2 regions of the Aquamicrobium lusatiense genome follow, and region 1 is predicted to be linked to the other one. Evidence: riboswitches for the same ligand, from Rfam matches in the RefSeq annotation. Region 1 holds a riboswitch; the other holds the start of a gene.
The links. A riboswitch is a leader RNA that binds a small molecule or an ion and turns the genes downstream of it on or off. The one in region 1 is predicted to bind S-adenosylmethionine.

Region 1 (9,843 bases):
ATTTTCATTCGCGGCGTCGTCTGCGGTCAGTCGGCCGACTTGAAGTTCAGCGCTATGCCGTTGATGCAGTAGCGCAGGCCGGTTGGCGGCGGGCCGTCCGGAAAGACGTGGCCGAGATGGCTGCCGCAGGTGGCGCAGTGCACTTCGGTGCGCAGCATGCCGTGGCTGCGGTCGGTAGTGGTGCCGACCGAGCCCGGAACCGGATCGTTGAAGCTCGGCCAGCCCGTGCCGCTCTCGAATTTCAGGTTGGCCTCGAACAGTTTCGCATCACAGCCCGCGCAATGGAACGCGCCGGCGCGGTGCTCATGCAGCAGCGCGCAGCTTCCCGGCCGCTCCGTGGCGTGCTGGCGCATGACCGCATATTGTTCCGGCGAAAGCAGCGCGCGCCATTCGGCATCGCTGCGGGTGACGGGGTAGGTGGTGGTTTCCATGAAAATCTCCTGCCGTCGCGGTCCGCTTCATCGATCAGCGCGCTTGTCCTGACGCAAATCCGAACGCAAACCGCTTTGCACTTCTGCTGGAATTTCTCTTAAAGATAGGACCGCGTGGCCGGTCTGACCAGCCGCATCAATGCACGGCGCGTCCAAGCTGCTTTGTCGCCGCTTCCAGCCCGGCCAGAGTGAGCGGATACATGCGCTGCCCGAACAGCTCCTGGATAAGGCCGATGGAATAGGTATAGCCCCAGTGCTTTTCGGCGGTGGGATTCAGCCACACGGCGTTCGGCCACTGGGCGAGCGCGCGCTGCAGCCATGCGGCGCCCGCTTCCGGGTTCCAGTGCTCGACCGAGCCGCCCGGATGGCTGATCTCGTAAGGGCTCATCGCAGCGTCCCCGACAAAGATCGCCTTGTAGTCGGAACCGTATTTGTGGATCACGTCGAAGGTCGGGATCACCTCGGCATGGCGGCGGCGATTGTCCTTCCACACGCCTTCGTAGAGGCAGTTGTGGAAGTAGAAATATTCGAGCTGCCTGAACTCAGTGCGTGCGGCCGAAAACAGTTCCTCGACCACCTTGATGTGGTCGTCCATCGAGCCGCCGACGTCGAAGAACATCAGAAGTTTCACCGCGTTGCGACGCTCCGGCCGGGTCTTCACGTCGAGATAGCCATGCTCGGCGGTGGAGTGGATGGTGCCCGGCAGGTCGAGCTCCTCGGCCGCTCCGTCGCGCACCCAGCGGCGCAGGCGCTTCAGGGCGACCTTGATGTTGCGGGTGCCCAGTTCCACCGAATCGTCGAGATTGCGGAATTCGCGCTTGTCCCAGACCTTTACGGCGCGCCGGTGGCGGCTTTCGTGCTGGCCGATGCGGATGCCTTCGGGATTGTAGCCATAAGCGCCGAAGGGCGAGGTGCCGGCGGTGCCGATCCATTTCGAGCCGCCCTGATGGCGGCCCTTCTGCTCTTCAAGCCGTTCTCTCAGCGTCTCCATGAGTTTCTCGAAGCCGCCGAGCGCTTCCACCAGCCGCTTTTCCTCTTCGGAGAGATGCTTTTCGGCCAGCCGCCGCAGCCATTCCTCCGGCAGGTCGGTAACATCGACGCCGCCTTCGCCGGAAACGGCCTCGACGCCGCGGAAGACATGCGAAAACACCTGATCGAAGCGGTCGATGTGGCGCTCGTCCTTCACCAGCGCGGCGCGCGCCAGATAGTAAAAACCCTCGACATCGTAGTCGACCAGTCCCGCGTCCATGCCTTCCAGAAGCGACAGATATTCCCGGAGCGAGACGGGAATTTTTGCGGCCTTCAGTTCGAGGAAGAAGGGAATGAACATGCCGGCTTTGTAGCGCTTTTCACCGTATTGTAAAATGGCGGCAAGCCATGCCCCTTACAGCCGGTATTTGAGGAAACCCGTGTTTGTCGCCACCCGGTCGTAGAGCCGGCGGGCCGTGGCGTTGCTCTCATGGGTCAGCCAGTAGACCTCGCCTGCCTGTGCTTCTTCGGCGGCCCTGCGCACCGCTTCGATCAGGGCAGCACCCACCCCGCCGCCGCGCACGGCCGGATCGACGAACAGGTCCTGCAGATAGCATTTGTTGGCCAGCGACCAGCCCGACCGGTGATACATGTAGTGGGTGAGGCCCACCGCCTTGCCATCTGCCAGCGCGAGAAAACCTTTCGGCTCATATTCGCCGGGCAAAAACAGCCGCTTCCATGTCTCCGCGTAGACCTCCTGCGGCAGTTCGGTCTCGTAGAATTTCAGATAGGCGCGCCACAGCCGGCGCCAGTCGTCGTGGTCGCCCTGCTGCAGCGGCCTGATGGTGATGTCGCTCATGCTCTTCTCCCTTTGCCGGGTCAGCCTAAAGGGGCAGGTGGGTCCGTGCCATGGTGCAGGAGCGGGCTGTTGCCTGCGCCATGGAGAGCCCGCGCCTTTCCTTATGTGCCGGCTTTGTGTAAAGCGAAGGTCAGCAACTCCCGCAACGACACTACGGGCACAAGCCATGGATAAATTCACTCAGCTCACCGGCGTTGCAGCGCCCCTGCCGATCGTCAATGTCGACACCGACATGATCATCCCCAAGGATTATCTGAAGACGATCAAGCGCACCGGCCTCGGCAAGGGGCTGTTCGCCGAGATGCGCTACAATGAGGACGGCTCGGAAAATCCCGATTTCGTGCTCAACAAGCCGGCCTACCGCAACGCCCAGATCCTTGTCGCCGGCGACAATTTCGGCTGTGGTTCGAGCCGCGAGCACGCGCCATGGGCGCTGCTCGACTTCGGCATCCGCTGCGTCATCTCGACCTCGTTCGCCGATATTTTCTACAACAACTGCTTCAAGAATGGCGTTCTGCCGATCACGGTCAGCCAGGAAGATCTCGACAAGCTGTTGGATGACGCCTCGCGCGGCGCCAATGCCACGCTGTCGATCGATCTCGAAACCAAGGAAATCCGTGGGCCGGACGGTGGCGTGATCAGCTTCGATCTCGACGATTTCCGGCGTCATTGCATGCTCAATGGCCTCGACGACATCGGCCTGACGATGGAGAAGGCAAGCTCCATCAGCACCTTCGAGCAGAAGAACGCCGAAACACGCCCCTGGGCCTGACAGTCTCGGTCTGACAGTCTCGGCCTGACAGTCTGGGCCAATCCGGCCTCTCGACGGGATGCGCGCCGCAAGGTTCGCATCCCGTTTTTGTCAGGGGATTGAAATTCGCCGCCCGATGATGTGGACACCGCGGCGTCAGCTTCCTAGTTTTGCATGCTCCAGCCACCCCGATTCGGTCGCTCCGATCAGGCAGCGTCCAGTGCGCAACCGGAGTTTCGCAATCATGAAACTGATATTCCGTCCGTCGCTCGCGGCTCTCCTCGGTCTTGGCCTTTGCGCAAGTGCATTCGCCGAGACGGAGAAGCCGCAGTCCATTGCCTTCGCAGGCGGCGCTCTCACCATCACCCAGAAGGAAGAGTATGGCGAAAAGACCCTGTCCTTCGGCGACAAGGAGCTGGCCAGCGCCTATGTGATCTATTTCGACCAGATTGCCCGGTTGGGAGACACCGAGGTCGCGCTGTTCGATGTCGGCGACGGCGGCAATGCCTGTGGTCCGGCCAAGGTTCTGGTGTGGAAGGGCGACAACGACGCCATTCAGCGCGCCAGCATCGGCGAGGAGGATTGCGGCGCGCCGGTGACGGCAGTCGCCAGTGACTGGATCTATTTCGTTCCATGGCTGATGCCGGGCACTTCCGGCGTGGTCAAGCGCTGGACCCCGCAGGATGGTTTTACGACCGCAGGCGAACTCGTCTATGCGCCCGAAGCCGGAACGACGTGGAAAGATTTCAATCCGGAAAGACTCGGCAGCATGCTCGAGGCATTCCAGAACGAGGCCGTCTATGCGCAGGCAAAGGAGCTTCTGGGCGACAGGCTCGAAGAAGTTGCAACCAGCCTCATGGTCAGCGCCGAGCCGGAAAAGACCGCCTCGGGCCTGATCTACGGCGATGGCTGCATTCCGCATGCCTGCGGCACCTACGATGGTTTCATGGCTGTCGATGCGGCCAGCCAGAAGCTCTATCTGGCTCGCCAGACCGATGGCAAGTCTCCGGAAACATGGCCTGAAGCCGGGACGTGGCCGGCCGATCTGCGCCAGACCATGGAAAAGGCGCTGGCAAAGAGCGAATAGCCATGAAGGTCAGGCGCATCATCGCCAACATTGCCGCCGCAGACCTTGCGGCGGCGAAGCGCTTTTATGGCGATGTGCTCGGACTCGACCTTCTCATGGATCATGGCTGGATCGCCACATGGGGTTCGACCGAACAGATGCCGGTGCAGATTTCCTTTGCCGTGGAGGGCGGCTCCGGCACGCCGGTGCCCGATCTCTCCATCGAGGTGGATGACGTCGAAGCGGCGCTCGCCGGCATGAAGGCGGCGGGATTTGCGATCGAATACGGTCCCGCCGATGAGCCGTGGGGCGTGCGCCGTTTCTACGTGCGCGACCCCTTCGGCAGGCTGGTCAACATTCTCTCGCATCTGTAACGGGCATTCCGGGCGCCGCGTCTCGCCGCTTTCGTCTTGCGCAAGCGCGCCGGCGCGGCTAGCAAAGCTGCGGTTCAAAAATTCCCCGGGGAAATACGCATGGCTTCGAAAAAACTCTTCCTCCTTCCAGGTGACGGCATCGGTCCCGAGGCGATGACGGAGGTAAAGAAACTCATCGCCGTCATGAACGAGAACGGCGCCGGTTTCGAGACCGAGGAAGGTCTGGTTGGCGGCTCGGCCTACGACGCGCACGGACAGGCTATTTCCGAGGCCGACATGGAAAAGGCGCTGGCGGCGGACGCCGTTCTGTTCGGCGCGGTCGGCGGTCCGAAGTGGGATGACGTGCCTTACGAGGTGCGCCCCGAGGCCGGTCTGCTGCGCCTGCGCAAGGATCTCGAACTGTTCGCCAATCTGCGCCCGGCCATCTGCTATCCGGCGCTGGCTGCTTCCTCCTCGCTCAAGCAGGATGTGGTCGAAGGCCTCGACATCCTCATCGTGCGCGAGCTGACCGGCGGCGTCTATTTCGGCGAGCCCAAGCAGATCATCGATCTCGGCAACGGCCAGAAGCGCGGCATCGACACGCAGATCTACGACACCTTCGAGATCGAGCGCATCGCAGGCGTCGCCTTCGAGCTGGCCCGCACCCGCAACAACCACGTCACCTCGATGGAAAAGCGCAACGTCATGAAGTCTGGCGTGCTGTGGAACGAGGTCGTCACCGCCACACACAAGGCTAAGTTCAGCGACGTGAAGCTCGACCACATGCTGGCCGACGCCGGGGGCATGCAGCTCGTGCGCTGGCCCAAGCAGTTCGACGTCATCGTCACCGACAACCTGTTTGGCGACATGCTCTCCGACGTGGCCGCGATGCTGACCGGCTCGCTCGGCATGCTGCCCTCCGCCTCGCTCGGCGCGCCGGACGCGAAGACCGGCAAGCGCAAGGCGCTCTACGAGCCGGTGCACGGTTCGGCGCCCGACATCGCCGGAAAGGGCATCGCCAATCCGATCGCCATGATCGCCTCCTTCGCCATGTGCCTGCGCTACTCCTTCAACATGGTCGCAGAAGCCGACCGCCTGGAGAAGGCGATCTCGGCGGTTCTGGACGCAGGCTATCGCACCGGCGACATCATGTCGGAAGGCATGAAGAAGGTCAGCACCGCCGAAATGGGCGATGCCATAGTCGCGCAGTATCGCGCCGGCTGACATCGGTCGTTGAGGGCAAAAGGCTGCGTGAGAGCGGCCTTCAGGGAATTGCAACCCCTCGGTTCGCGGCACCAGCCGGGATCGAGGGGTTTTCGTTGCAGGGCTCGTGGTTTCGGAAACAAGGGAACACGGCGGCGGCTCGCGCATTGTGAAATGAGACAATCACAAGGCGGGAGAGTTCGACCATGCCTCTTACGACCCTTCTCATCATCGTTCTGGTGCTGATCCTGATCGGCGCCATTCCCAGCTGGCCTCATTCGCGCAACTGGGGTTATGGCCCCTCGGGCATTGTCGGCGTCGTGCTCGTCATCCTGCTGATACTGGTGCTGCTGGGCCGGGTCTGACCCCGCCCAGCGCCGGTCCCGTTTATTCGCCGGGGTGGTCTGCTGTGTAGTCGGCACGATGGGCCAGTCCCGACATCAGGAAGACGATGAACAGCAAGCCCGACAGCCCGATAAAAACCGGGCCGAAGCCGATATGCTCGGCGATGAAGCCGATGGCGGAGGGCGCGACCAGAATGCCGCAATAGCCCATGGTGGTGACAACGCTCATGCCGATGCCGGAGGGAATTCCCTGCTGGTTGCCGGCGGCGGAAAAGGCGATCGGCACCATGTTGGCGATGCCCACACCGCACAGGGCGAAGCAGGCGATGGCCATCCAGGGCAGGGGCGAGAGCCCGGCACCCAGCATCCCGGCGCAGGCCAGCAGCGCGCAGGCACGCAGCGTGGTCACCGCGCCGAAACGATTGCGAACCGAATCGCCGGCGAACCGCATGCAGGCCATCACGCCGGAAAAGGCGGCAAATGCGAGGCTGGCCGTGGCGAGGTCGGCGCCAAGCTCCTGCTGAAGATAAATGGCTGCCCAGTCGAGCACGGCGCCCTCCGGGGTCATGGAAAACAGCGCCATCACGCCGATCAGGTAGATGAGCGGATTGCGCGGCAGGGTGAAGCGCGGGCGCTCCTGCGCCGTTGCCGGCCTGTTCTCGGTCACGACATGGCGCATGGCCAGCGAAACGCCGGCAAGGGCCACGATCGTGATGATGACCGCATGGGCGAGATGGCCGAAAGTCTGGATGCCCATGCCGCCAAGGCCACCACCCACGAAGCCGCCAAGGCTCCAGAAACCATGCGACGACGACATGATGGCGCGGCCGAGCCGGCGCTCGACCACCACGGCATTGGTGTTCATGGCCACGTCCATCGCCCCGATCAGGCCGCCAAAGATCACCATGGCGACGGCGGCAAGGGTTACGTCCGGCGCCATGGCAACCAGAAGCAGGCCGAAGCTCGTGCCGACGGAAATGCGCTTAAGCGTGACGCCGGATCCGTACCTGGCAATGAAATGGCCGCACCATGACATGGCAACCACGGCACCCGCGCCGAACAGCAGGATGAGCAGGCCCAGGGTGAACTTGCTGATCTCCAGACGCACGAGCAGCGTGGGGATCTGCGGGGCCCAGCTTCCGGTGATGAAACCGTTGACGAAGAACATGGCGGCCACCGCCCAGCGGCCGCGCATGGCGATGTCCTTGTGGCCCTGATCAGTCATTGTAGCCGCCTGCAACGATGTGGTCAGCGCCTTTTAAATCGTTTTATATTGCGCGTCCAATCGCAACCGTGAACGAGTTTTGGGCCAGTACGCAACCAATGTGCGCGCTCAATGCGGATGAGCGGGCAGGGAGGCAGAACTTCCACGCCTTCCCTGCGAACCCGTCGCTCCCGTTCAAGCAGGCCTCAGCTCGTGCCGATCTTGTCGAGGTCGAAGGAGGTCGACTGGTAGACCTGATTCAGCCAGTTTCCGAACAGCAGATGGGCATGGGAGCGCCAGCGGTTGAGCGGCGGCCGTGCCGGATCGTTGTCCGGATAATAATTGTGCGGCACCTCGATTGCCGTGCCGGCGGCGACATCGCGGTCGTACTCCTCCTTCAACGACGTCGAATCATATTCGATGTGGTTGAACATATAGAGCCGGTTGCCCTTCTGCTCCGACAGCAGGCAGGGGCCCGTCACGTCCGATTCCATCAGCAGATCGAGCCCGCTGGATGGCGCGATGTCGGCGCTGCGCACTTCCGTCCAGCGCGACACGGGCACTGCGAAGTCGTCCGAAAATCCGGCCAGATAGGGCGAGGTCGGCGCGTTGTTGCGGTGCCGGTAGACGCCGAAGGCCTTCTTCTCCAGCGTGTATTTCGGGATGCGGTGGAAGTGCCAGGCGGCGGCCATGGCGCCCCAGCAGATGAAGAAGGACGAATGGACGTTGGTGGTCGTCCAGTTGAGTATCTGCTCCAGCTCCTTCCAGTAGTTGACCTCCTCGAAGGGCAGGAGCTCGATCGGCGCGCCGGTGATGATGAAGCCGTCGAACTTCCGGTCCCGCACTTCGTCCCATGTCTGGTAAAAGGAGATCAGATGTTCTTCCGGCGTGTTCTTGGCCTTGTGATTGCCGACGCGCACCAGCGTCAGCTCCACCTGAAGGGGCGTGGCGCCCATCAGGCGCGCGAACTGCGTTTCGGTACGGATCTTGTTCGGCATCAGGTTGAGCAGGCCGATCTGGAGCGGGCGAATATCCTGACGCATCGCGGTGCGTTCGTCCATGATGGATACACCCTCGCGCACGAGGACTTCGCGGGCAGGTAGCTGATCGGGAATCTTGATCGGCATTGCACAAGCTCCAAACAAAAAGACCGGCGGCGAAATCGCGGCCGGTCCCGACGTGCTCGTCAGCCTCGGCCTTTTTAGCGACTTCTTTAACGTGGCTGCAAGCCGACCGGCCAAATCACCACGGAACGGTTTTCTATCTATGGCCGGCTTGTGCCTGCGTCAATGCCAAGGTGCACGGGGCCACAGGTGCACGGGCCACAGATGTACGGGCCAGAGATGGACGAAGCCAGAGATGCCCTGTGCCAAGTCTTCACCCTCGACATTGCTCTTCATGGCGGTTATTTCCGAGCATCTTGCCGGAATGTTCCGGCGTTCAACGGATTCTGATCATGACCACGGCACAAGAAAACTCCCGTCCCCAGCCCCGCGCCGGTATTCTGGACATCGAGGCTTATGTGCCGGGCAAAAGCGCTGCTCCTGCCGGTGTGAAGCTGCACAAGCTTTCCGCCAACGAGAACCCGCTGGGTGCCTCGCCAAAGGCGATCGAAGCCGCGCGTGAAGTGGCCGGCCGGCTGGAATTCTACCCCGACGGTTCGTCAACGCGCCTGCGCGAGGCGATCGCCGAGGCGCATGGTCTGAACATGGCCAACATCATGTGCTTCAACGGCTCCGATGAGGCGCTGGCGCTGTTGTCGCGTGTCTATCTGGCTCCGGGCGACGAGGCGATCTATCCGCAATATGGCTTCCTCGCCTACCGCATCGCCATCATGGCGGCGGGAGCAACGCCGATCATCGCGCCTGAAACCAACGAGCGCGTCGATGTCGATGCCATCCTTGCCGGCATCACCGACAGCACGCGCATGGTGTTCCTCGCCAATCCCGCCAATCCGACCGGCACCTACATTCCCTTCGAGGAGGTGCGGCGCTTGCATGCCGGCCTGCCGAAGAACGTCATGCTGATCCTCGATGCGGCCTATGCCGAATATGTGCGCCGCAACGATTACGAGGCGGGCGTCGAGCTGGTGGCGGGCGCGGAGAACGTTGTCATGACCCGCACCTTCTCCAAGGCTTACGGCCTCGGCGGCGCGCGTATCGGCTGGATGTATGCGCCCACGCACATCATCGAGGCCGTCGAGCGCATTCGCGATGCCTTTAACGTGACCGCCACGGCGATCGCGGCCGGTACTGCTGCGGTGCGCGACCGCGCGCATGTCGACACGTCCATTGCTCACAATGAAACCTGGCTGCCCTGGCTGACCAGCGAGCTGACGGCGCTCGGGCTCAGGGTAACGCCCAGCGTCACCAACTTCGTTCTCTTCCATTTTCCGGAGAACGGCAGGCATTCGGCTTCGGCCGCCGACGAGTATCTGACCGCGCGAGGGTATATCCTGCGGCGCGTTGCAGGCTACGGTTTTCCCAACGCGCTGCGGATGACAGTCGGAACCGAAGAAGCCAATCGCGGCGTCGTCGCCGCACTGACCGAATTCCTGAAAAGTTGAGAAAATGTCCGAACCCATGTTTGAGAAGGTCGCCCTTGTCGGCATCGGCCTCATAGGCTCGTCGCTGGCCCGCGCGATCAGGCAGAACCATCTCGCC
Region 2 (9,843 bases), 590 kb from region 1:
TCGAAATAGATGCCGACCATGTTTGCGGAACTGCTTGTCGGACGATCGCCGGGTGTAAGCGGCACGCCCACATCTCCGGGAAGCGCCTGCCCGATGGAGATCGAGGCCGGATCGTCAAAGAATTCCCCCCTGTATTCCACGCCGACCGTCATTTTCTGATCGTAGACAAGCGTTACGGGAATGTTGAATTCGGAACGTGCCGAAACAACGTCGAGCGTTGATTCCACTCGCTGGGGCCCGTCGCCGCTGGTGATGATGGTGCCCTCACCGCCGCCGGTATTGCCCTCCTGGAACCGGTTGTTGAGCGTGCGCTCCCACTGAATGTAGCTGTCGGAATCGCCGAAACCATATTGCCCCGCATGGGTTGCCGACAGCGTCGTGCGAGTCATCCGGTTGGTTTCTTCGCCCTTGCGGGCGATCTCCTGAAGGACCTCGCTGGACGTGCCGCCGAACAGGGTATCTCCGGCATATTTGTTGCCCTGACGGCTCAATCCCGCTTCAAAATCCAGACGGTGATCCGGATTGACCTGCCAGCTCAGCAGTCCCTTCAGGTCCTTGTTGACGACGCCTTCGCGGCCGGCCGGGTTCATGGTGACCACCTTGTTGCCGTTGCGGTCCACCGTCTCCGTGCCGGGGCCGTTGATGTCGAGATCATCGGGATCTGTAACGCTGATATTGCCGTATATGCGATAGGAAAGAGCGTCGCTCAGCGGGCCTGAGGCAACGACATTCGCCCGCCTGTTGCCGCCCTCCCGGGAATCCTCCGGAACATTTGCGTAAGTGGTTACGCTGACCGATTTTTCCGTAGCGCGCTTGGTGATGATGTTCACCACGCCGCCTGATGCGCCCGATCCGTAACGGGCGGCTGCCGGGCCGCGCAGCACCTCGATACGCTCGATCGCTTCTGCTGGAACCCAGTTGGAATCGCCGCGTGTATCGCGCTCGCCGCCGAAGCTGAAGCGGACGGAGTTGCGCGAAAGAACCGGCTTGCCGTCGATAAGGATGAGGGTGTTCTCAGGCCCCATGCCGCGGATGTCGATCTGGCGCTGATTGCCACGGTTACCGGTGGTGGTGTTTCCGGTCAGGTTGACGCCGGGCATCTTGCGGATGATTTCCGAAATATCGTTGGCTGGCGGCGACTTTTCGATGTCCTCGGCCGAGATGTTGGAAACGCCCGGCGCCTGTTTGGTTTGCTCGCCCGCCGAAAGCACCACAACCTCGTTGAGAACGATGGTTCCGGCTTGTTCTTTCCTGGCCTTTTCCTTTTCTTCCTTGGTTTTTGAGCCTGCTGTCTGCGCATGTGCCGAGAGCAGGCTGACGGACATCAGCAGGCCAATAGCCGTAGCTGTCCGGAAAGCTCTGTGGAAATTCATTGCGGTGTCCCTCACTTCGCTGTCGGCCAACAGGCACCGGCCCTCCACGAGGATTTCTCCTGCGGCTGGTCGGCTGACTGGCTGAAGTGGAAGATGAGTGCGCTGTCGGCTTGTGTGATGCCGATGCGACTGGCTTGTTCAGTATCTGGTCATTCGCATCCAGCACACGTCATCCAGGCGCAAGCGCCTGTTTGACGACCCCCTTTAACCATCTCTCTCACATGAAAGAGATAGGTGTATAAAACATGACTACAAGAGTCATGTTTTCCGTATAAGGCTTGCTTTCCGTCAGGAGAAGGGGTGTCTGTGATCCGGCAAAACATCCCGGGGAATGTGTGGCAAAAAGGCCGCAGCGGTATGCTGCGGCCTTTGTTCATGGCGTTGTCGGATCGCTTCAGGTCTCAATAGATGTCGAAGTCGAAATACTTGGCCTGAACCTTCTTGTAGGTGCCGTCCGCGACGATGGCGTCGATGGCGGCGTTGAGCTTTTCGCGCAGCTCATTGTCGCCCTTGCGGACGGCAATGCCGGTTTCCAGCTCAGTTCCTTCCACGTCGCCGATCAGCTTGCAGCAGGCGCCGTCATCCGAGTTTTTCAGCCAGTCGGTCATGACGAACTTGTCGGAGACGACGGCATCGAGACGGCCATTGAGCAGATCCTGCACGGCTTCCTCCTGCGTCGGGTAGAGCTTCACGTCGGCTCCGGCCTTGGCATAGTGATCCTGCGCATAGATCGCCTGCGTGGTGGCGGCCTGTGCGCCCACGGCCTTGCCGGAAAGCGCTTCCGGCGTGGTGCCGGTGAGATCGCTGTCCTTGGGTGCTGCGACGGCCAGTGGCGTCACATAGTATTTATTGGTGAAGTCGACCTGTTCCTTGCGCTCATCTGTAATCGACATGGAGGCGACGATGGCGTCGAACTTGCCGGCCTGAAGGGCGGGAATGATGCCATCCCAGTCCTGTACGACGAATTCGCACTCGGCCTTCATCTGCTCGCAGAGCGCCCTGGCGATATCGACGTCGAAGCCTTCGAGCTTGCCGTCGGCAGTCAGGGTGTTGAAGGGCGGGTAGGCGCCTTCGGTGCCGATCTTGATCTTGCCGCCCTCCTGTGCTGCCGCCTGCCCGGCAACAAGGGCGATCACGGCTGCCGTTGCGACGCCTGTGAGCCATCCGGAAATACGCATTGTGTACCTCTTCCCAAAAAATCTCAGGCCCCCTTTGGCCTGAATGCAGCCAAGCACAGCAATCGGCTTGTTACAAGCCGAAAGCTTTAAGACCAAAGCAGTTCTTCTCCTGACGAAACGTCAGGCGTTGCTGCGGAAATGCTTGGAAAGTTTCAGGCCCTGCGCCTGATAATTGGAGCCGAGATCTGTTCCATAGAGTGCCTGGGGACGGCGCAGCATGTGCTCGTAGACCAGCCGGCCGACTGTCTGGCCGTGGTCGAGGATGAAAGGCACTTCATGGCTGCGCACCTCAAGCACGGCGCGGCTGCCGGTGCCGCCGGCGGCCGAATGACCAAAGCCAGGGTCGAAGAAGCCCGCGTAATGCACGCGGAACTCGCCCACCAGCGGATCGAAGGGCGTCATCTCGGCCGCGTGCAGCGGCGGCACATGTACGGCTTCGCGGCTGACCAGAATGTAGAATTCGTCCGGATCAAGCACGAGGTCGGCCGCGCCGCGATTGTAGAGCGGCTCCCAGAAATCGAGCACGTCATGGGCGGCGCGGCGGTCGACGTCGATGAGGCCCGTGTGGTGCTTGGCCCGGTAGCCGATCAGCCCGCTGGCATCGCCCTTGAGGTCGATGGACAGCGCGATGCCGCCGCCGGAAATATTGGGCTGATCGGATGCGACGAGCGTTTCGTCACGATGCAGGGCGTGCAGCTCGTCTTCGGAAAGAAGCGCATTGCCGGTCCGGAAACGGATCTGCGACAGGCGCGAGCCGGTGCGGGCGACGATGGGGAAGGTGCGCGGGCTCACTTCCAGATAGAGCGGACCCTGATAGCCGGCGGCGATCTTGTCGAATTCGGCGCCATGATCAGTCATCACGCGGGTGAAGATGTCGAGCCGGCCGGTCGAGCTCTTCGGGTTTGCCGAGGCCGAGATGTCGGCGGGCAGGGCCAGCCTTTCCAGAAGCGGAACGATGTAGACGCAACCTGTTTCCAGAACGGCGCCCGCCGTCAGGTCGATCTCGTGCAGTTGCAGGCGGTCGAGCTTGTCGGCGACGCTGTGGCCGGGGCCGGGCAGAAAGGAAGCGCGCACGCGCAGCGCCTTCTCACCAAGCCGCAGGTCGAGGCTGGCCGGCTGGATCTGGTCGGCATCGAGCGCGCGCGGCGTGCTCAGCGCGCCGCTTTCGAACAAAGCTGCGATGTCCTGATCGGGAAGAATGCCTGTCTGACGCACAATACGCTCCCGGCCGTGGAATGGGGCCAATGATCGAAAATGTCTTAAACATACGGCCAATTGACGCAAGACCGGGGGAGGTTTAAAGGAAGGCTTATCCCGTGGTGATTTGGCCGGTCGGCTTGCAGCCACGTTAAACAAGTCGCTAAAGGACCGTCGGGCTCATAGGCCGTCTGTACCGGTTGCGACTTTCGCGACCGGTTTTTTGTTGTTCGGAAGAGAGCCATGACATCAGACAAGACACGTAACTGGAGACCCCGTACCACCCTGGTGCATGGCTCGACCCTCAGGTCGCAGTTCGGCGAGATGTCGGAGGCGATCTTCCTCACGCAGGGCTATGTCTATGACACGGCCGAATCCGCCGAGGCCCGTTTCAAGGGCGAAGTGCCCGGCTTCATCTATTCGCGCTATGCCAACCCCACCGTCGACATGTTCGAAAAGCGCATGTGCCAGCTGGAAGGGGCGGAGGATGCCCGCGCGACCGCATCGGGAATGGCCGCGGTCGCCACCGCGATCCTGTGCAGCCTGAAGGCGGGCGACCACATCGTTGCGGCGCGCGCCCTGTTCGGCTCCTGCCGCTGGGTGATCGATACGCTGGCGCCGCGCTACGGCATCGAGGCCACGCTGGTCGACGGCAAGGACATCGCCAACTGGGAACAGGCGGTGCGCCCCAACACCAGGCTGTTCTTCCTCGAAAGCCCGACCAATCCGACGCTGGAGGTCATCGACATCGCCGCCGTCGCGGCTCTGGCCAATTCCATCGGCGCGCGGCTTGTCGTCGACAACGTCTTCGCCACGCCCCTGCTGCAGCGGCCGCTGGACCTCGGCGCCCATGTCGTCGTCTATTCCGCCACCAAGCACATTGACGGGCAGGGACGGTGTCTGGGCGGCATCATCCTGTCCGACAAGGAATGGATCGACGAAAACCTGCACGATTATTTCCGCCATACAGGGCCCTCGATGTCGCCCTTCAATGCATGGACCCTGCTGAAGGGGCTGGAGACGCTGTCGGTGCGCGTCGACCAGCAGATGCGCTCCGCCGCTCGCATCGCCGATTTTCTGGCGCAGTCGCCACAGATCGAACGTGTCGTCTATCCTGGCCGCCCCGACCATCCGCAGGCCGATATCATCGCCCGGCAGATGTCGGGCGGCTCGACCCTGATCTGCCTCGACGTCAAGGGCGGCAAGGAAGCAGCCTTCGCCTTCCAGAATGCGCTGGATATCGTGCTGATCTCGAACAATCTGGGCGATGCCAAGAGCCTCATCACGCATCCGGCCACCACCACGCACAAGAACCTCAGCGACGAAGCCCGCGCCGAAGGCGGGATCGGACCGGGAACGCTGCGCCTGTCGATCGGCCTGGAAGATACGGACGATCTGCTGGAGGACATCGGGCAGGCCCTGTCGCGTGCTGGCTCATAGCGCTGGCAAGGCTTGACCTGACGGTTTCGCAGGCCAATTCTCCGTATGGAATATCGCGCTTCCCCCCTCCCCCCGGGGGAGGCGCGGGGGAGGCGCGCGAAAGCTTCCGGGAGATGCGGATCATGTACAGCGCCACCACGCGCAACATAGAGGTACGGGTCAGGCCGTTCTATCTGGAGGAACGGTCGGACCCCTCCGGCGGCCGTTATGTGTGGGGCTATCGGGTAACGATCCGGAACCACTCGCCCGAGTTCGTGCAGCTCATGTCACGCCATTGGCTCATAACCGACGGTGCAGGGCGTATCGAAGAGGTTCGCGGCGCCGGCGTCGTTGGCGATCAGCCGGAACTCAATCCGGGCGATAGCTACGAATATACATCCGGATGCCCGCTCACCACGCCGTCGGGGTTCATGGCGGGTACCTACACGATGCGCACGGCGCGGGGTGAAACCTTCGACGTCGTCATCCCACCTTTTTCCCTCGATCTCCCGGACGAACGCCGCACGGTCAACTGACGGATGGAAAAAAAGCGGAAGCCTTTCTTCCGCCCCCTGATCCGATGGTCCGGCACCGATGGTCAGGTGCCTGCCGGCAGGAAGTCGGCCGGTTCGAAGTCATAGGCCTTCGAGCAGAACTGGCATTCGACACGGATGCGCCCGTCTTCGACGCTGTCCTGTATTTCCTCGACGGTGAAGCCGCGCAGCATGCCCTCGATCCGCTCCTGCGAGCAGGAGCAGCGGTCGGCGACCGCCGCGCTCTCGAACACGCGCACGCCATGCTCGTGGAACAGCCGGTAAAGCAGGCGTTCCGCCCCAACGGTCGGATCGATGAGTTCGGTGGGCTCCACCGTGGCAAGCAGGGCCAGAAGCTCCTGCCAGGCGTCGTCCTGCGGATGGTCGCCACCCTTGCTGTCATCGCCGTCGCCGCCGTTCAGGTCAGGCATGCGCATCCGTTCGGGCGCCTGCGGCAGGAACTGGGCGAACAGGCCGCCCGCCCGCCAGCGCTCCTCGCCACCTGCGAACACCTGCCTCGCAACCGCCAGCCTGAGATCGGTCGGGATCTGCTCCGACTGGCGGAAATAGACGCGCGCGGCTTCTTCCAGCGTGATGCCGTCCAGCGCCACGATGCCCTGATAGCGCTGCATGTGCTCGCCCTGATCGATGGTCAGCGCCAGCACGCCGGAGCCGAGCAGGCTGATTTCGTCGACCTTGCCTTCGGCTTCCAGCACGGCCACCCGCTCCGCATCGAATTTTGCGTAGGCGCGCAGCGCATCCGGCGTGCTGAAATCGGCAACCAGCATGTCCACGGGTCCGTCCGTGCGGGTCTGCAGGATGAACTTGCCCTGAAACTTCAGCGAGGTGCCAAGCAGAACCGTCAGCACGCAGGCCTGCGCCAGCAGCCGGGCGACCGGTTCGGGATAGGCATGGCGCGTCAGTATGGCGTCCAGCATGGCGCCAAGCTGCACGGTGCGGCCGCGCACGTCGAGGGCGGAGACCTCGAAGGGCACGACATGGTCGTCGCCTGCATGGCCGAATTCGCCAAGCTTAACGTCGCGGGGCTTTGGATCTTGTCCGGTCACTCGAATGGATTCCAGCATGGCTTGTCTCCGGCCACAGGCCATGCCTTCACGCGGAAAGGCCGGCCCGGCATCGTCTTGTTGTGGGATGGTGCGCCGGAGATAGGCACCGTCCCCCGCTTATTCAAGCAGCGCGCTCGGCACCGAGGCACCAGGCCAGAATCGCCTTCTGGGCGTGGAGCCGGTTCTCGGCCTCGTCGAACACCACCGAATTCGGTCCGTCGATCACCTCGTCGGTCACTTCCTCGCCACGGTGGGCGGGCAGGCAGTGCATGAACAGCGCGTCGGGCTTTGCTCTGGACATGAGCTGCGCATTGACCTGATAGGGCAGGAACACGTTCTGGCCACGGGCGCGGTGCTCCTGGTTCATCGATACCCAGGAATCGGTCACCACGCAGTCGACGCCGTCCACGGCCTCTTCGGCGGTCGGGAAGAAGGTTACGCTGGCGCCATTGGTGCGGGACCAGTCCACATATTCCTGCATCGGTTCGCTGCCCTGCGGCACGGCGACGTTGACGTTGAAGGAGAAGCGGGCAGCCGCCTCCATCAGCGAATGCAGCACATTGTTGCCGTCGCCCGTCCAGGCGAAGGTGCGCCCGGCAACCGGCCCGCGGTGCTCCTCGAAGGTGAGCAGGTCGGCCATGATCTGGCAGGGGTGAGTGTCGTCGGTCAGCGCATTGATGACCGGCACGCTGGCGTTTTCGGTGAGCTCGATCAGCCGCTGATGCGCGGTGGTGCGGATCATGATCGCATCGACATAGCGCGACAGCACCTTGGCGGTGTCGGCGATCGTCTCGGAGCGGCCAAGCTGCATCTCGGTGCCGGTCAGCATGATCGTCTCGCCGCCAAGCTGGCGCATGCCGACATCGAACGACACGCGGGTGCGCGTCGAGGGCTTGTCGAAGATCATGGCCAGAACCCTGCCCTCCAGCGGGCGGGAGCGTTCACCGGCCTTGAGACGCGCTTTTCGCTTCGCCGCATCGTCCAGCATGGTGCGCAGATCCGGCGCAGAGATAGTGGAGAGGTCGGTGAAGTGGCGCAGGCTCATATGTGGCTTCCAATCACTTTGCTTCTGCGGGGGCATTTGCCAGACTGGCGACGCTGGCGCGGATGCGGGAAAGCCCTTCCTGGATTTCCGCTTCCGTCAGCGTCAGCGGCGGCAGCAGGCGGATGACATTGTCGCCGGCCGGAACCGCAAGCAGCTTGTGCTGGCGCAGGGCCGTGTTGACCTCGCCAGCGGGAACAACGCACTTCAGGCCAAGCATCAGGCCGGTGCCGCGGATGTTCTCGATTACGCCCGGAAACTCGTCGCATATGGCCGCAAGGCCCTGCTTGAAGAGAAGCGCCTTGTGCTGGACCTCTTCAAGGAAGCCGTCCGCCAGCACCACGTCGAGCACCGCATTGCCAACGGCCATGGCCAGCGGATTACCGCCGAAGGTGGTGCCGTGCACGCCGGCTGTCATGCCCTTGGCGGCTTCTTCGGTCGCCAGGCATGCGGCCAGCGGGAAACCGCCGCCGATACCCTTGGCGATCGCCAGCACATCGGGAGCAACTCCGCTCCATTCATAGGCGAAGAGCTTGCCGGTCCGGCCTATGCCGCACTGGACCTCATCGAAGATCAGCAGGAGGCCGTGCCTGTCGCACAGTTCGCGCATGCGCTTCAGAGACTGCGTCGACAGCGGGCGGATGCCGCCTTCGCCCTGAACGGGCTCGACCAGAATGGCGGCGGTTTCAGGCGTGATCGCCTTTTCCAGCGCTTCCATGTCATCGAACGGCACCTGATCGAAGCCGTCCGCCTTGGGGCCGAAGCCTTCCAGATATTTCTGCTGTCCGCCGGCCGCGATGGTGGCGAGCGTGCGCCCGTGGAAGGCGCCCTCGAAGGTGATGGTGCGGTAGCGCTCGGGCTGGCCGTTGGCGTAATGGTAGCGCCGCGCCGTCTTGATCGCGCATTCCAGAGCTTCAGCACCGGAATTGGCGAAGAAGACCTTGTCGGCGAAGCTGGCCTCAGTCAGCCGTTCGGCCAGCCGTGTCTGCTCGGGGATCTCATAGAGATTGGAAAGGTGCCAGAGCTTGCCGGCCTGTTCGGTGAGCGCTGCAACCAGATGCGGGTGGCTGTGGCCCAGCGAGTTGACGGCAATGCCGGCGGCGAGATCGAGATAGCGCTCGCCCTTGTCGGTCACCAGCCACGAGCCTTCGCCGCGCTCGAACACCAGGGGTATACGGGCGAATGTATCGTAAAGCGCCGAGCCGCTCATTATTTCTCCCCCGGACCGGAAACTAAAAAGCCGCCATGCGGCGGCTCCAAGCGCTTATCATGATTCAAGGGCAGACTGTCAATGGAAAGGTCGTTTCACGAAGCCCTTTCAGTCCGCCGGTTCCGCGGCGTCATTTCGGCTTGAAAACGGGTCAAGTTGGGGAAAACCCTAAAAACTGATTCGGGTTCTGGCCGGGACTCTTGTCACCGAGTCCATGCATATTGTAATCATGGGCCGGAAATAACCAGATTTCGTGCGGCTATTCCAATCATCCACATAGATGTGGTGCCCGACCGGCTTTTGCCGGAACGGAGAGGGAGTCCGGGAGCCGCGCGATGCAAAGGAGTGCAGTCTTATGAACTGGACTGACGAGCGCGTAGAACTGTTGAAAAAATTGTGGGCCGAAGGGCTGAGCGCCAGTCAGATCGCGGCGCAGCTTGGCGGCGTCAGCCGCAATGCGGTGATCGGCAAGGTGCATCGCCTGAAGCTGTCTGGCCGCGGCCGCACGACGGCTGCTCCTGCCCGCCAGAAGAAGGCATCTTCGGCGCCTGCCGCGTCCAAGCCGGTTCGTGCCGCCGCTCCGGCGCGCAGCGCTGCCCCGACCATCGGTGCGACCGCATTGCAGGTTCAGTTCGATGCCGAGCCGGTTGCGCGCCAGCAGTTGCGCTCTTCCGACAATGTCGTGGTGCCGATCTCGCGCCGCCTCGACCTGACGCAGCTCACCGAGCGCACCTGCAAGTGGCCGAACGGCGACCCGCTTTCGGAAGACTTTCATTTCTGCGGAAATGAGGCCGGAGAATCCGGGCCTTACTGCGCCTATCATG

Region 2: another riboswitch for S-adenosylmethionine. It lies ahead of HNR59_RS04995 (O-succinylhomoserine sulfhydrylase); the one in region 1 lies ahead of metA (homoserine O-acetyltransferase MetA).

What each region holds. Positions count from the first base shown of each region.
Region 1 covers NZ_JACHEU010000001.1:447,362-457,204, reverse strand. The annotation lists gene msrB (peptide-methionine (R)-S-oxide reductase MsrB) at 27-431, opposite strand; gene HNR59_RS02355 (vWA domain-containing protein) at 568-1,761, opposite strand; gene HNR59_RS02350 (GNAT family N-acetyltransferase) at 1,816-2,259, opposite strand; gene leuD (3-isopropylmalate dehydratase small subunit) at 2,426-3,031, shown strand; gene HNR59_RS02340 (hypothetical protein) at 3,255-4,097, shown strand; gene HNR59_RS02335 (VOC family protein) at 4,100-4,450, shown strand; gene leuB (3-isopropylmalate dehydrogenase) at 4,550-5,653, shown strand; gene HNR59_RS02325 (DUF3309 family protein) at 5,839-5,997, shown strand; gene HNR59_RS02320 (MFS transporter) at 6,020-7,201, opposite strand; gene metA (homoserine O-acetyltransferase MetA) at 7,387-8,307, opposite strand; SAM riboswitch at 8,361-8,439, opposite strand; gene HNR59_RS02310 (pyridoxal phosphate-dependent aminotransferase) at 8,637-9,746, shown strand; gene HNR59_RS02305 (prephenate/arogenate dehydrogenase family protein) at 9,751-9,843, shown strand, end outside.
Region 2 covers NZ_JACHEU010000001.1:1,039,604-1,049,446, forward strand. The annotation lists gene HNR59_RS04980 (FepA family TonB-dependent siderophore receptor) at 1-1,373, opposite strand, end outside; gene HNR59_RS04985 (ABC transporter substrate-binding protein) at 1,775-2,551, opposite strand; gene HNR59_RS04990 (2'-deoxycytidine 5'-triphosphate deaminase) at 2,672-3,766, opposite strand; SAM riboswitch at 3,858-3,935, shown strand; gene HNR59_RS04995 (O-succinylhomoserine sulfhydrylase) at 3,992-5,188, shown strand; gene apaG (Co2+/Mg2+ efflux protein ApaG) at 5,311-5,703, shown strand; gene HNR59_RS05005 (Hsp33 family molecular chaperone) at 5,766-6,785, opposite strand; gene argF (ornithine carbamoyltransferase) at 6,889-7,812, opposite strand; gene HNR59_RS05015 (aspartate aminotransferase family protein) at 7,826-9,019, opposite strand; gene HNR59_RS05020 (GcrA family cell cycle regulator) at 9,375-9,843, shown strand, end outside.